Regions from separate parts of the Pseudomonas sp. AK181 genome, predicted to be linked through region 2. Evidence: predicted binding sites of a transcription regulator. Region 2 holds the regulator's gene; the other holds the start of a gene.
What was found. Region 2 encodes FliA, which starts transcription of late flagellar genes. Its sites were predicted from a motif close to CTAAAGTTTNNNNNNNNNNNGCCGNTAA; they were not measured.
Positions count from the first base shown of each region.

Region 1: V8689_RS06110 (flagellar protein MotY) is a predicted target of FliA. The motif match lies at 3,612-3,639, and genes of this name have one in related genera.

Region 1 is NZ_CP146348.1:1,304,174-1,309,341, forward strand. It holds gene bfr (bacterioferritin) at 1-9, opposite strand, end outside; gene V8689_RS06090 (bacterioferritin-associated ferredoxin) at 211-429, opposite strand; gene V8689_RS06095 (peroxiredoxin) at 674-1,276, shown strand; gene rnt (ribonuclease T) at 1,832-2,503, opposite strand; gene pyrC (dihydroorotase) at 2,500-3,546, opposite strand; gene V8689_RS06110 (flagellar protein MotY) at 3,703-4,608, shown strand.
Region 2 is NZ_CP146348.1:4,353,599-4,358,766, forward strand. It holds gene V8689_RS19825 (protein phosphatase CheZ) at 1-592, opposite strand, end outside; gene V8689_RS19830 (chemotaxis response regulator CheY) at 611-985, opposite strand; gene fliA (RNA polymerase sigma factor FliA) at 1,153-1,893, opposite strand; gene fleN (flagellar synthesis regulator FleN) at 1,890-2,723, opposite strand; gene flhF (flagellar biosynthesis protein FlhF) at 2,829-4,145, opposite strand; gene flhA (flagellar biosynthesis protein FlhA) at 4,157-5,168, opposite strand, start outside.

The sequences.
Region 1 (5,168 bases), 3.0 Mb from region 2:
GCCTTTCATGACTGGGGTCCTGCCCTGTAATAGCTGTGTATAGGGCAGAGTCTGAGCGGTGAAAATCCTAGTGTCAAACCTAAGTTATTGAATAATAAATGAAAATTAATCGGAATAAGAATGTTTGTGTTCCGCGTCTAAGCGCTAACTAATTGAATTAATGGCATAAAAAAACCGGACACTAGGTCCGGTTCTTCAAAACAGGCCTATTCAGGCGTGTTTAAATTCTGCTGGGTAGGGGAGCGCGGCCTGGGCTGTCTGCAGCTGCGTCAGGGTTTCCCGTACCACTTGCTTGGCCAGGCAAGCACATTTGCCACACTGGCTGGCTACGCCGGTGGTTTCACGTACTTCCTTATAGCTGCAGCAACCTTCGTAGATTGCTTCGCGGATTTGTCCGTCGGTGACGCCAGTGCAGAGGCAGACATACATAAGTGAGAACCGTCGCGGGTTTGAGGCTTAAGTGCGATGGATCTTAATGTTAACGAGAATGATTGTCAAAATAGTTTCATCGACAATCCAGCACGCATCGCCCCTGCGCTGACGAACGGTTTTTTCGGTGTATGATGGTCGGTCTTTACGAAGCGTGATTGCGTCATGTTTCTGTCGATTTTCACCGGCAGACTCGACCTGTCCTTTTACTTCAATCGTCACCCCCTACATCAGGAGATATCCAATGAGCGTACTCGTCGGTAAACAAGCCCCGGATTTCGACGTACCAGCCGTCCTCGGCAATGGCGAAATCGTTGACAGCTTCAAACTGTCTGAAGCCATCAAAGGCAAATACGGCCTGGTGTTCTTCTACCCGCTGGACTTCACCTTCGTCTGCCCTTCGGAGCTGATCGCCCTGGATCACCGCATGGACGATTTCAAGGCGCGTAACGTTGAAGTGGTCGCGGTTTCCATCGACTCCCACTTCACCCACAACGCCTGGCGCAACACCGCCATCAATGATGGCGGCATCGGCAAAGTCAAATACACCATGGCTGCCGACATGAAGCACGACATCGCCAAGGCCTACGACGTTGAGTCCGAAGGCGGCGTGGCGTTCCGTGGCGCGTTCCTGATCGACGACAAGGGCGTTGTGCGCTCGCAGATCATCAACGACCTGCCGCTGGGCCGTAACATGGAAGAACTGATCCGCCTGGTCGACGCGCTGCAATTCCACGAAGAGCACGGCGAAGTCTGCCCTGCCAACTGGAAAAAAGGCGACAAAGGCATGAACGCTTCGCCAGAAGGCGTTGCGGCTTACCTGACCGAGAACGCTGGCAAGCTGTAAGCTAGCGTCACGGTATAAAAAAACCGGCCTGAAAAGGCCGGTTTTTTTGTGGGTGGGGACTTGCTCCCGTGACGGCCTGACAACCTACGCTGGTCTACTTGACACCCCACAATCCAACTGTGGGAGCGGGCTTGCTAGCGAAGGCGGCCTGGCAGTCAACACAGTTGGATGGTGTGCATATCCATTGCTGCGGTAACGGCCGCTTAGGGTTCCGCCCTGACGGCGGCTCACTTTTGAAAAGCCGGAATGCCGGCCCAGGCAAAAGTAAGCAAAACACTCTTGCCCCACCACTCGGCACCTCGCTTAGGCTCGGTGTGCCCGAACACAGTCTTGAATCCGTGGGCCGCCGCCACGCGCCATCCATGGCACGGGGCGGCTAACCCGGCGTCCTGCCGGGTTACCCACGAATTCAAGCCTGCGTTCGGCCAGCGTGGTTTAACGGGGGCGCCTAAGATCAAGATCAAAAGCAGATCAAGAGCGACTCGCCTCGCATCGTGGTTACTGTGGGCTGCGACAACCTACAAAAATGCGTAGATACCTATGCTCATCGGGGGCTCAGTCGTTGAAGTCTTCCCAGCCGCCCATCTGTTTCCACCGATTGACGATGCCGCAGAACAGCTCGGCGGTCTTCTCGGTGTCGTAGCGGGCCGAGTGGGCTTCACGCCCGTCAAAGTCGATACCGGCTGCCTGGCAGGCTTTGGCCAGAACGGTCTGACCGTAGGCCAGGCCGGCGAGGGTAGCGGTGTCGAAGCTGGAGAACGGGTGAAACGGGTTGCGCTTCATGTCCAGTCGCGCCACGGCGGCGTTCAGGAAGCCCAGGTCGAAACTGCTGTTGTGGCCGACCAGGATCGCGCGTTTGCAGCCATTGGCCTTCAACGCCTTGCGCACGCCACGGAAGATATCAGTCAGCGCCGCTTCTTCACTCACCGCCATGCGCAGGGGGTGGTCGAGCTTGATCCCGGTGAACTCCAGGGCAGCGGCTTCGATATTGGCGCCTTCGAAGGGTTCTACGCGAAAGAAATGCGTGTGCTCCGGGTACACAAAGCCTTGTTCGTCCATGCCGATGGTGGTTGCGGCAATTTCCAGCAAGGCATCGGTGGCGCAGTTGAAACCACCGGTTTCTACGTCGATGACGACCGGCAGATAGCCGCGAAAGCGCTCGGCCATCGGATGGCGCGAGCCGCCACCGCCGTGCTCTTGTTCGTCGTCGTAATGGTCTTCACTCACTTGCTTTCCTCCAGCAGGCGCCAGCGCAGTGTTTCACCGGCGCGCAGCGGGATAACGGTCAGCTCGCCAAACGGCAGGCTGGCAGGGGCGGTCCAGTCTTCACGAACCAGGGTAATGCGGTCGGTATTCGCCGGCAGGCCGTAGAAACGCGGGCCGTTGAGGCTGGCAAAACCTTCGAGTTTGTCCAGCGCGTTACGCTGTTCAAACGCTTCGGCGTACAACTCGATGGCGGCAAACGCGGTGTAGCAGCCGGCGCAGCCGCATGCGGCTTCCTTGGCGTGCTGGGCGTGGGGCGCCGAGTCGGTGCCGAGGAAGAACTTCGGGCTGCCGCTGGTGGCGGCATCCAGCAGGGCTACCTGATGGGTGTTGCGCTTGAGGATCGGCAGGCAGTAGAAGTGCGGCCGAATCCCGCCCACCAGCATGTGGTTGCGGTTGTAGAGCAGGTGATGGGCGGTGATGGTCGCGCCAACGTTGGCCGACGCCTCACTGACAAACTGCACGGCATCGGCGGTGGTGATGTGTTCAAACACCACTTTGAGCGTGGGGAACAGCTCGACCACACGACGCATGTGCTCATCAATGAAGATTTTTTCGCGATCGAACACGTCCACATCGCCACGGGTGACTTCCCCGTGGATCAGCAACGGCATGCCGACTTCCGCCATGGCTTCGATCGCCGGCAGGATCTTGTCGATACTGGTTACGCCGGAATCGGAGTTGGTGGTCGCGCCTGCCGGGTACAGCTTGGCAGCGTGCACATAACCGCTGGCCTTGGCTTCACGGATTTCGTCAGGCTGGGTGCGGTCGGTGAGGTAGAGCACCATCAACGGTTCGAAGCGGCTGCCGGCCGGTCGTGCAGCGAGGATGCGCTGGCGGTAGGCGTCGGCCTCTGCGGCATTGCGCACCGGAGGTACCAGGTTAGGCATGATGATGGCACGGCCAAACGTGCGGGCCACGTCGGCCACGGTTTGGGGTAACGCAGCACCATCGCGAAGATGAATATGCCAGTCGTCGGGACGCAGCAGGGTCAGGCGGTCGGACATTGGGGATTCCAGGCGGGTCAATCTGGTGGGAATGCTACCGGAAAAGACTCTTGCAGGCACTCGCTATCAAGTTTTGCCGGATGCTACCGATATCTCCGGGTATGCCTTAACGATGTATGACGCTGTGAAGTGTTGTAGAAACCCATGGAGCCTCCCGTGCGCCAGTATTATCTAGCCCTGCTCAGTGTGTTCGCCAGCCTGCCTGCGGCGGCCCTCACGTTCCAGACACGTCTGGAGAATATTGAGTGGAAGGTAGAGGGCGATCAGTTCGAGTGCCGCTTGACCCAGCCGATCACCGATTTCGGTTCCGGCGAGTTCGTACGCCGGGCCGGCGAACAGGCGACGTTTCGTCTGAAAACCTATGGCAGCAGCCTCGGCGCCGGCTCGGCAACCCTGTTGGCCGCTGCCGCGCCGTGGCAACCGGGCCGAGGTGATATCAACCTGGGGGCCGTGCGTGTCGGCAGCGGCGACGTGCTGTTCAATAGCTCCCAGGCCCAGGCCGGACGCTTGTTCACGGGCTTGCTCGAAGGGCGCAGCCCGACCGTGCGGCATTACGGGCGTGAAGGCGGTTACTCGGAAATTCGCCTACTGCCGGTGAAGTTCAGCAAGGCCTATAACGATTATCAGCTGTGCACCACCAAGCTGCTGCCCATGAATTACGATCAGGTCAAACAGACCGAAGTCGGCTTCCCCGGTGGTGGCATTGAGCTGGACGCGGCGGCCAAGAAGAAGTTGTCCGTGATTCTGGCCTTCATGAAGGCCGACCCGACGGTCAATCATGTCGAGTTGAACGGCCATTCCGACAACAGTGGCAACCGCCTGACCAACCGCGACGTGTCGCGCCGCCGCGCGCTGGCGGTGATGGACTACTTCAAGGCCAACGGCATTCAGGAATCGCAGATCACGATGCGCTTCCATGGCGAAAGCTACCCCTTGGCGCCCAACACCAATGCTGCCAACCGTGCGCGTAACCGCCGTGTGAATATTCAGCTTGAGCGGGTGGCTGCCCCTGAGAAGCCGGCGCCCCAGGCCACTGCGCCGAGCAACCCGGCGACCTCATAAGAGCATGGGTAACTACGCAACTTCGGTATGACGCCGAACCTGTGGCGAGGGAGCTTGCTTCCGCGACGACCTGTCAGCCGGTGCCTATCTCCCTGAGGCACCGCGATCCAAATGTGGGAGCTGGCTTGCCTGCGATGGCGGCCTGGCAGTCAACACAGCTGGACCGGGTACATATCCGTTATTTAGGTAATGGCCACTTAGGGTTCCGCCCTGACGGCGGCTCACTTTGCAAGAGCGGCAAAGTAAGCAAAACGCTCTTGCCCCACCACTCGGCACCTCGCCTAGGCTCGGTGTGCCCGAACACAGTCTTGAATCCGTGGGCCGCCGCCACGCGCCATCCATGGCGCGGGGCGGCTAACCCGGCGTCCTGCCGGGTTACCCACGAATTCAAGCCTGCGTTCGGCCAGCGTGGTTTAACGGGGCGCTTGAGATCAAGATCAAAAGCAGATCAACAGCGACTCGCTTCGCATCGTGGTTACCGTTGGACGCTACAAGGTTGTGTGGAAACCTATGCTCATAAGAGGCGACCATCGGTCGCCCACTCGACATAATCTGTCGCT
Region 2 (5,168 bases):
GCAAGTTGCTTTCCACTTCGGTGACCAACTGGGTCACGCGCTTGATCACCTGACCGGTAAGGTCCTGGTAATCCTGGGCCAGCAGAATGTCGTTGAGGTTGCTGGCCACCGTGCGGTTTTCCTGTTCGCTGCGCGACAGGAACCCGTCGACGCGACGCGCCAATTCACGAAACTCTTCAGCACCGACTTCGCGGCGCATGAAGCGGCCCCAGTCCTGGCTCAAGGCCTGGGCTTCGGTGGCCATGCCATTAACCAGAGGCGTGGCGTTTTCCACCAGGTCCATGGTGCGGTTGGCCGCCGCCTCGGTCAGCCTGACCACATAGGACAAGCGCTCGGTGGCATCGGTGATCTGGGAAATTTCTTCGGCCTGGGGCATGCGCGGGTCAATCTGGAAATTGACGATTGCGCTGTGCAGTTCGCGTGTGAGCTTGCCCACTTCCTGGTACAGGCCGCGGTCACGGGTCTGGTTAAGCTCATGGATCAACTGCACCGCATCGGCGAACTGGCCTTTTTCCAGGCTGTCGACCAACTGGTGAGCATGTTTTTTCAGGGTCGACTCAAAGTCGCCCTGTGACGTTTCGTTATGCTCCATAGCTCCCCCGCGATGGCATTAGCCGTGGATGCGTTCGAAGATTTTCTCGATCTTCTCTTTCAAGGCCAGTGCCGTGAATGGCTTGACCACGTAACCGTTGACCCCGGCTTGGGCGGCTTCGATGATCTGTTCACGCTTGGCTTCGGCGGTCACCATCAGCACAGGCAGGCTGCGCAGTTTTTCATCGGCGCGCACGTGGCGCAGCAGGTCGATACCAGTCATGCCCGGCATGTTCCAGTCGGTCACCAGAAAGTCGATGCTCCCGCTGTTGAGAATCGGAATGGCCGTCAGGCCGTCATCCGCCTCGACCGTGTTGGTGAACCCAAGGTCACGCAACAGGTTTTTAATGATCCGCCGCATCGTTGAGAAGTCATCAACGATGAGGATTTTCATGTTCTTGTCCAATTCGACCTCCAAGCAGTCTTAAACGCGCCCAGCACCTGGACGCGCCATTTCAATCAACAGGCGTTACACAAAAAGGACTGCCCAGGGCACCACGGTACTCACCCGCAAAACCCTGCGGTTTCACGGTAGCGTCTGCAGTGTCCCCACACTGCCTGTCAGCGCGCGCGCCACTCGGCCAATCGCCCCCGCAAGCGGGCTGCGCACTGGCTATGCAACTGGCTGACACGCGATTCGCTGACCCCCAGGACCTCACCGATTTCCTTGAGGTTCAGCTCTTCGTCGTAGTACAGCGCCAGCACCAGCCGCTCACGCTCCGGCAAGTTGGCGATTGCATCGGCCAACGCGCCCTGGAAACGTTCGTCTTCCAGGTCGCGTGACGGCTCCGTATGCGCGCTCGCGCCGTCCTCGTGCAGCCCTTCGTGTTCGCCGTCCTGTAAAAGGTCGTCGAAACTGAACAGGCGGCTGCCCAAGGTATCGTTCAAAATCCCGTAGTAATCGTCGAGACTCAATTGGAGTTCGGCCGCAACTTCATGATCTTTAGCGTCACGACCGGTTTTTGCTTCAATTGCACGAATTGCATCACTGACCATGCGCGTATTGCGGTGTACCGAACGCGGCGCCCAATCGCCTTTACGCACTTCATCGAGCATCGCGCCACGGATACGGATACCCGCATACGTTTCGAAACTGGCACCCTTGCTGGCGTCGTATTTGGTCGAGACTTCGAGCAGGCCGATCATGCCGGCCTGGATCAAGTCTTCAACCTGCACACTCGCGGGCAGGCGCGCCAACAGGTGATAGGCAATGCGTTTGACCAGCGGCGCGTAGCGCTCGATCAATTCGCCCTGGCTGTCACGTGCCGACTTTTTGTAAAGGTTGTAGCCGCTGGATGTCATAGCACCGGTCCTGCGCTCGTCTGATGCACCAAACGCTCGACGAAAAACTCCAGATGCCCCCGCGGGTTGGCGGGCAACGGCCAGGTATCGACCTTCTGGGCAATGGCCTTGAACGCCAGTGCGCATTTCGAACGAGGGAACGCTTCATAGACCGCACGCTGCTTTTGCACGGCCTTGCGCACACACTCGTCATAGGGAACTGCGCCGACGTATTGTAAAGCCACATCGAGGAAGCGATCCGTGACCTTGGTCAACTTGGCGAACAGGTTGCGCCCTTCCTGCGGGCTCTGGGCCATGTTGGCCAGCACGCGAAAGCGGTTCATGCCGTAGTCACGGTTAAGCAGTTTGATCAGTGCGTAGGCATCGGTGATCGAGGTGGGCTCGTCGCACACCACCAGCAGCACTTCTTGCGCGGCGCGCACAAAGCTGACCACGGATTCGCCGATGCCGGCGGCGGTGTCGATCACCAGCACGTCGAGGTTGTCGCCGATGTCGCTGAACGCCTGGATCAACCCGGCATGCTGCGCGGGGCTCAGGTGCACCATGCTCTGGGTGCCCGAGGCCGCCGGCACGATGCGAATGCCTCCGGGGCCCTGGAGCAGCACATCGCGCAGCTCACAGCGGCCCTCGATCACATCGGCCAGGGTATGTTTGGGTGTCAGCCCCAGCAGAACGTCCACGTTCGCCAAGCCCAGGTCAGCATCCAGCAGCATGACGCGACGGCCAAGCTCTGCCAGGGCCAGGGACAAATTCACTGACACGTTAGTTTTCCCGACGCCACCTTTGCCGCCGGTCACCGCGATCACCTGTACGGGATGCATGCTGCCCATTTTATTTCTTTACCTTGTCTTGCTTAGACGCAGGCTACATGGCTTGGCCGCGTGAATCGCTTGCAGACCATCGATGTAGGTACATTTCACGGTGTTCATCCTGCCTCAACCCACCCGTTTAGCCGGGTGGTGGTAAAGGTCGGCGAACATATCGGCCATCGCTTCCTCGCTAGGCTCGTCTTGCATTTGCACACTCACGGCACGGCTGACCAACTGATGACGGCGCGGCAGATGCAGATCATCCGGGATCCGCGGCCCGTCGGTGAGGTAGGCAACCGGTAATTCATGGCTGATGGCCAGGCTCAATACCTCGCCCAGGCTCGCGGTTTCGTCGAGCTTGGTGAGGATGCAGCCGGCCAGGCCGCAACGCTTGTAGCTGTGATAGGCAGCGGTAAGAACCTGTTTCTGGCTGGTGGTTGCAAGCACCAGGTAATTTTTCGACTTGATGCCACGCCCGGCCAGGCTTTCGAGCTGCATGCGCAGCGCCGGGTCGCTGGCTTGCAGGCCGGCGGTGTCGATCAGCACCACGCGCTTGCGCAGCAACGGCTCGAGGGCATTGGCCAGGGACTGGCCCGGGTCGACATGGGTCACCGGCACGTTGAGGATGCGGCCCAGGGTCTTGAGCTGCTCCTGGGCGCCGATGCGGTAGCTGTCCATGCTCACCAGCGCGATATTCTGCGCGCCATACTTCAGCACATAACGGGCGGCCAGCTTGGCCAGGGTGGTGGTCTTGCCCATGCCGGCGGGGCCGACCATGGCGATCACACCGCCCTCTTCCAGAGGTTCGATTTCCGGCGTGGCGATCATGCGCGCCAGATGCGCCAGCAACATGCGCCAGGCCTGGCGGGGCTCTTCGACTTCAGCGGTCAAGGCCAGCAGGTCGCGGGACAACGGGCCGGACAGGCCGATGCGTTGCAGGCGACGCCACAGGTTGGCTTGCTGCGGCTTGCTGCCTTGCAGTTGGGTCCAGGCCAGCGAGCCGAGCTGCACTTCGAGCAATTCACGCAGGCCGTTGAGTTCAAAACGCATCGAGTCGATCACGCGCTGGTCAACTGCGGCCGCCGGGGCAGGCGCTGCAGGACGCGGCGGTTCGACGAACGTGGGCTCAACCAGCGGCTCGGCGGCGGTCAGCGGCAGGCCGGCAAACAACTGGCGATTGGTGCTGGCATCGCTGTCGCCACGCATGCTCAGTTCAGCCTGGGCCGACACAATGCGCGAGGCGGTCTTGCGCAGCTCGTCTTCGAGTTCCATGTTCGGCACGCGCGGGGCCAGCGCCTGAGGCGTGTAATCCAGGGCAGCCGTCAGCTCAACACCGCCGGCAATCCGACGGTTACCGATAATCGCGGCATCGGCGCCCAGCTCATCGCGGACCAATTTCATGGCCTGACGCATATCGGCGGCGAAAAAACGCTTAACTTGCATAACCCACTACCTCAGCCATTGGGCCCAACTGTCGCGACGATAGTCACTTGCTTATTGTCAGGAATTTCCTGGTAAGCCAACACGTGCAAATTCGGTACAGCCAGGCGTCCAAACCGCGACAACATCGCGCGAACCGGGCCGGCCACCAGCAGGATCACCGGGTTGCCTTGCATTTCCTGGCGCTGTGCGGCGTCGATCAACGAACGCTGCAGCTTTTCAGCCATGCTTGGCTCCAGTAAAACGCCCTCTTCCTGGCCTTGCCCTGCCTTCTGAATACTATTGAGCAATATTTGTTCCAACCTGGGTTCCAGGGTGATCACAGGCAGCTCGGACTCAGTGCCTACAATGCTTTGCACGATTGCACGGGACACGCCGACACGCACCGCCGCCACCAGAGCGGCAGTATCTTGACTCTTGGCGGCATTGTTGGCGATGGCCTCGGCAATGCTGCGAATGTCGCGCACAGGCACCTGTTCGGCCAACAGCGCTTGCAACACCTTGAGCAACTGCGACAACGACAGCACACCCGGCACCAGTTCTTCGGCCAGCTTTGGCGACGATTTGGCCAGCAAGCCCATCAATTGCTGGACTTCCTCATGGCCGATCAGCTCGTGGGAGTGCTTGTAGAGAATCTGGTTGAGGTGCGTGGCGACCACGGTGCTGGCATCCACCACGGTGTAACCCAGGGACTGCGCCTGGCTGCGCTGGCTCACTTCGATCCACACCGCTTCCAGGCCGAAAGCCGGATCTTTGGCGGTAATGCCGTTGAGCGTACCGAACACTTGGCCCGGGTTGATCGCCAGTTCGCGATCCGGGTAGATCTCGGCTTCGGCCAGGATCACCCCCATCAGCGTCAGGCGATAGGCGCTGGGGGCCAGGTCGAGGTTGTCGCGAATATGCACGGTGGGCATCAGGAAGCCCAAGTCCTGGGACAGCTTCTTGCGCACGCCCTTGATCCGCGCCAGCAGTTGCCCACCCTGGTTGCGGTCGACCAGTGGGATCAGGCGGTAGCCGACTTCCAGG